2 linked regions of the Kordia antarctica genome follow. The protein of the gene in region 1 interacts with the protein of each later gene in a pairwise test. Links are inferred from orthologs where the notes say so. Each region holds a gene or a part of one and is shown on either strand. Other genes may lie near its edges.

Region 1 (2,990 bases):
CATGTTTCGTTATCTTCTGCGGTTTTACGAGAAGAATTGAGTTACGGAAAAGAAAAAATCATTCGATTGCTGAATGAAAGTATAGGCAAAGATTTGATTAAAACGTTGATTTTAAGATAATATAGACTTCTTGGATTGTTGGACTTCTTAGACTTGCTGTCGCTCTTAGATTCTTAGACTTTCTTAGACGATTACAATCGTCTCTTCGAGTAATTTTTGTAATGTAATGGAGAAAATTGTATCGAGAAGTGCTTTGAAACTCAAAATGTAAAAGTGATTTAAAAATAAAATCGTAACCTACATAGTTCATTACTGTCCTTGCGAAAATTTTGCAAAAATTTGTGGCAATCTGTTTCTCGACAAGCAGATTACTTCGTTGTTTCCTCCTCTTAATGACACACACGCTAGCGAAATTTTTTCAACTTGTGCCGACAAACAAATTGAAATATTTGTGAATTCTTGGCAAAAAAAAACAAACATACGGAATCCCGTAAAGTTCTCAATACCATATAACTTAACTTTGAATATAACATTTAAAAAATAAGATATGGCTAATTATTACGTTAACAAAAACTCACAATCTAACGGAGATCACGAAGTGCATACATCTGGATGCAGTTGGCTTCCCAAAGAAGAAAATAGAATTTATTTAGGGAATTTTGATAATTGCAAAGATGCTGTCAAAAAAGCAAAAGGTCATTATGATAAAACAAATGGTTGTTATTATTGCGCTAACGATTGTCATACAACTTAGTTATTTTTATCACTTTTGAGAGTTTATTTTCACAAGCAGCAAAAAAACATTCTTGAATTCGTGGCAAAAATATTCTCTTAAGTTTATTTTTCTAAGTTTTCATCGGTACAAGTTGAAAAACTCGCGCTGGCGGTAAGCTAGAAGCAGTCACAAAACATTTTAAAATAAATCAATTATGAGTATACCAAGTTTTATGGCAGATCAAATCACTATTATACGTGATGAAATTATTCCTGAAATTCCAGAAGAAGTTTTCGATTCTCATGAATTTATTAGATCCTTTTCAAAACGGTTCGAATTAGAATATGTGAAATTTCTAAACTCTTATAAGACTGAACCATTTAGAAATGTTCATGCGCAGATTGGAAAGTTTTTGGCTGAAAACCAAGAAGATTTACATATAAAAAGTAAAGGAAAAACAATAAGTGAGAATATTTTTGGCATTGATAACTTAAATGAAAAATGGGAGAAGCTACACTAAACAAAAAAAATCCTCAATCATTACAACTGAGGATTTAATATATAATATGTTTTTTCCTTAGAAAATCTCTCTTCCTGAAAAGTGAAAAGCACCTTCAATAGTACCATTTTCGTCGCTATCAGAACCGTGAACTGCATTTTCTCCAATAGAAGTTGCATATAAGTTTCTAATAGTTCCTTCTGCTGCTTCTGATGGATTTGTAGCTCCGATTAAAGTTCTAAAATCGCTCACCGCATTCTCTTTCTCTAAGATTGCCGCTACAATTGGTCCTCTTGTCATGAATTCTACTAACTCACCAAAGAAAGGTCTTTCGTTGTGTACTGCGTAAAATTCTTCTGCGTCACGTTTGCTTAATTGTGTTAATTTTAAAGCAACGATTTTAAATCCTGAAGCAGTAATTTTTTCTAAAATAGCTCCGATGTGTCCGTTTTCTACAGCATCAGGCTTAATCATTGTAAAAGTTCTTTTTCCAGCCATTGTGGTATGTATAAATAATTATAAGTTCGTGTTTTCAAAAATCCTCTTGATTTTCGGTGCAAAAGTACACAAATACAATTTATTTGCAAGTCTATTTTAGTATATTAGCCAGCTATGAAATAAGAAGTGCTTAAATCTTCGTTATTTTCACAAGTTCAACAATCAAATTACAGAACTCACACGCATGAATGAAGCTGAGATACAAGGCGTACAAATCTTGTTACAAACACCACAGAATATTGTTATAATTCCACATAAAAATCCTGATGGCGATGCAATTGGATCTACGCTCGCGCTTTGCCATTACTTGAAAAAACGCAAACATAACGCTGTGATTGTAGCGCCAAATGATTATCCAGAATTTTTAAAATGGATGCCTGGCGAAAGTGAAATTGTAAAGTTTGATAGCGAACAAGAACGATCAGAAACGTTGTTGAAAAATGCCAATGTTATCTTTACGTTAGATTTTAACGATTTGAGCCGAATTGGCGAAATGGAACCATCAGTTTCCGCTTGTGAAGCAACTTTTGTGATGATAGATCATCATCAGCAACCTTCCGATTATGCAAAATTCATGTATTCGGACACAAGCATGAGTTCTACTTGTGAAATGGTCTATAATTTTATTGCCTTTTTAGGTGATGAAGATTTGATAACTCCTGAAATGGCTTCGTGTATGTACACAGGAATTATGACTGATACAGGTTCATTCCGCTTTAAAGCGACTACAAGCAAAACACATAGAATTATAGCAAATTTGATAGATAAAGGTGCTGAAAATGATACGATTCACAATGCAATTTACGATACAAATAGCTTGAGTCGCATCCATTTACTAGGTTGCGCACTGAAGAATTTAGTCGTTTTGGAAGAATTTAACACCGTATATATTACCATTAGTAAAGAAGAATTACAACGCTACGATTTCAAAAAAGGTGATACAGAAGGTTTTGTAAATTATGGATTATCATTAAAAGGTATTAAATTTGCAGCAATTTTTATTGAAAATTTACAAGAACCGTATGTGAAGATGTCGTTACGCTCTAAAGGTAATTTTTCGGTAAATGAATTTGCGCGTGCACATTTTAATGGTGGCGGACATACAAATGCCGCTGGCGGACGAAGTGACGATTCAATGGAAGATACCATTGTTAATTTCACTAAAATTTTAAATGCGTACAAAGTAGCATTAAACTAAAAATATGTTGAAAAAAATTGTTTTCTTAAGTATGATATGCATCGCTGTGGTTTCTTGCGCTCAGAAAGAAGCTCGGAAAC
Region 2 (2,747 bases), 4.7 Mb from region 1 along the record:
CATGTTTTGTGATTGCTGTACGAACAGAATTGCTAGAAGAAGATGAAGAAACGGTGAAGACAATATTAGACATCATCAACGCAACAACTTCGGAATTTAAAGACATTCCAATGATCGATCAAACGATTGCAACACGCTACGAACAACAATTAGAAGATGTGCAAGAATGGTTATCATTAACAGAATGGAGTCAAGAACTCATAGATGAAGAAACCATTACTAAAGTGCAAAACAAACTGCTAAATTTAGATATTATTCCAGAAAAGTGGGATTATGATCAGCTTACGTACAAAATCTCCTAGAAAACATAGCATATTTCGACGAAGCGTTCTATCGAACGTTTTTTTAATGCGCACAATTTCTCTTCCAACTCAAGTATATCAACACATTAAGAATTTATACAAGTAAAAGCACCTGTTTTTTTAGGGGCTTTTTCCCCTTTTTAAAAAGGGATAAATGTCGACGAGTGGTGCTTTTGCCCCTATGAATCGACACAAAAGCACGATTTTATGTAAGTTAACGAGAAATTATACATGTAAACGATTAAATGATTTAATTAAGAGTTGGCGTATTACATTTGTTATCAGAAAGTAGTAAGGGCAAAACATTACTTTCTAGCTTAAACCAAACTAATTTATCAGATTATTAACATTACAACTACTATCATTATGAAAAAATCAATACTATTATTAGCAGCAGCAGGATTATTTTTAGCTTCTTGTGGATCTAACTGTATGGGAAAAGGCGTTAATTTCGCTGATACAGATGATGCTAAAGAAAACTACATCATGACTGCAACTGCAGAAGATGCTTCTTGTGTAGAAGTTTACTAAGAAAAACTATCCAATTATATATAAAAGGTTGTAACATTTAAAATGTTACAACCTTTTCTTATTTCTATTTTGATTGAAAGATTAAAGGATTCAATGACTAAAATTCTAAGCAAGTCTAAAAACGTCACTTCGAGTGGAATTTCGCAGAAATTTTGTATAGAGAAGTACTTTGAAAACAAATTAAACTACTAAAAAAATCTAAGCAAGTCTAAAAATCCAACAATCTAAGAAGTCTATTTTTCCGCTACATAGATTATTATGCGAAGTTAAATCAAGTTCAACTTGACGAAATGATATCGATAACTAACCTCAATACTCACTTCTCAATACTAAACTCTTTCTGATTACCACCGAATTCCTTCAATCCGTTTACTTACCAAATAATCATTACAGCGACTAAAATGTTTATTGTCAAACCAAAAACCTCTATTCGCGCTCAATGGCGATGGATGACCAGAAGTTAATACATAATGTTTCGTTGCATCCACCTTTGCTCCTTTCTTCTTGGCAAATCCGCCCCAAAGTAAGAATACTACATTTTCCTTTTTCTCGGAAATCATCTTAATCACAGCGTCTGTAAACGTTTCCCAACCTTGTTTTTGGTGACTTCCAGCTTCATGTGCACGAACTGTCAATGTTGCATTTAATAATAAAACGCCTTGTTTTGCCCAACGTTCTAAATTTCCACTTTCTGGTGGAGCAATTCCAATATCGCGTTTAAGCTCTTTAAAAATATTTTGTAACGATGGTGGATGCGAAATTCCGTCATTCACAGAAAAAGACAAACCATTTGCTTGTCCAACGCCGTGATATGGATCTTGTCCAATAATAACCACTTTCAATCTGTGAAATGGACACTGATCAAACGCAGCAAAAATAGCTGTGCCTTTCGGGAAGCATTGATTCTGTGTGTATTCAGACTTTACAAAAGTTAATAACTCTTTAAAATATGGTTTCTCAAATTCATCATTCAAATGAAACTTCCAGCTTTCGTCTATTTTTATAATCATGTTTAGTATAGTTACTCGTTGTGGATTTTGATAAAATTCGTCAATTCGAGTGAATTTTACGATTGAAAATGAGTAAAATTTGTATCGAGAATAGATTTTTTTACACTAAAATGGTTCTCGATACGATTTTTCGTGCCTCAAAATCACTCGAACTGACGCTTCATTATACTTTTGAATTAAAAATGCACAACTGGTTATAGTTTTATGTTCATTTCTTTGCTTTCCTAAAGGAAACGAACCAAAAGAAAACAAACTTTAACCAATAGCATTCTTTCTAGGCATCATTTCAAAATCAGCATATAAATAAGTACCTTTGGCATCGGCTTGAATCTGCGCTATAATGCAGATTAAAATTAGCTCAAATTTACAATGATTAAAATACATTCCAAAACATTAGATGATTTAGAATTTGAAACGGTTTTACAACAGGTTTCAACACATGCAGTTACCGCTTTCGGAAAGCAAAAAATCAGCGATACACAGCCTTTTGCAGATAAAGATGTATTGCTAAAACATTTGGCGTACGTAAACGAATACTTGGCATCTTTTGCGAACGAAAACGTGATTCCAAATCATGGTTTTGATGGAATTTCATTGGAAATTAAAATGTTAGCTATTGAAAATAGTTTCTTAGAGATTCAAGGATTTCGTAAGATTTCTGCAATTTCTAGCGCAGTAAACTTATTATTGAAGTTTTTCAAGAAATTTCAAGAATACTATCCAACATTACAATCGCGCGCAGAACAAATTGAATTCACCAAGGATTTAGTGACTCAAATTGATTCAGTGATCAATCGTTTTGGCGAAGTAAAAGATTCGGCGTCATCGAGTTTAGGACAAATACGACGTGGAATTTTAAGTATTCGCGGAAAAATAAATCAAAGTTTTGCTTCTGCCTTGAGCA

Evidence for each region. The genes of interacting proteins can lie anywhere in the genome.
Region 2: the proteins of IMCC3317_RS21560 (region 1) and IMCC3317_RS02065 interact in binary tests that used the Escherichia coli proteins (3 or more experiments, as listed by UniProt). The link is inferred for Kordia antarctica from one-to-one orthologs.

The regions. Positions count from the first base shown.
Region 1 is NZ_CP019288.1:5,152,923-5,155,912, reverse strand. What follows is about bases 3-2,981. They hold IMCC3317_RS21560 (nucleoside-diphosphate kinase), read right to left. Parts: upstream 1,713-2,981; coding sequence 1,293-1,712; downstream 3-1,292. Other genes in these bases: gldI (gliding motility-associated peptidyl-prolyl isomerase GldI), read left to right, coding at 2,915-2,981; IMCC3317_RS21555 (DHH family phosphoesterase), read left to right, coding at 1,897-2,910; IMCC3317_RS21565 (hypothetical protein), read left to right, coding at 930-1,235; IMCC3317_RS21570 (hypothetical protein), read left to right, coding at 548-754; IMCC3317_RS21575 (DUF721 domain-containing protein), read left to right, coding at 3-120. In the rest of the region: more of IMCC3317_RS21575, read left to right, coding at 1-2; more of gldI, read left to right, coding at 2,982-2,990. UniProt on the Escherichia coli protein: Major role in the synthesis of nucleoside triphosphates other than ATP. The ATP gamma phosphate is transferred to the NDP beta phosphate via a ping-pong mechanism, using a phosphorylated active-site intermediate.
Region 2 is NZ_CP019288.1:469,309-472,055, reverse strand. The notes cover bases 11-2,746. They hold IMCC3317_RS02065 (uracil-DNA glycosylase), read right to left. Parts: upstream 1,844-2,746; coding sequence 1,178-1,843; downstream 11-1,177. Other genes in these bases: IMCC3317_RS02060 (endonuclease MutS2), read left to right, coding at 2,213-2,746; IMCC3317_RS02070 (hypothetical protein), read left to right, coding at 669-833; IMCC3317_RS02075 (substrate-binding domain-containing protein), read left to right, coding at 11-302. Also shown: more of IMCC3317_RS02075, read left to right, coding at 1-10; more of IMCC3317_RS02060, read left to right, coding at 2,747-2,747. UniProt on the Escherichia coli protein: Excises uracil residues from the DNA which can arise as a result of misincorporation of dUMP residues by DNA polymerase or due to deamination of cytosine.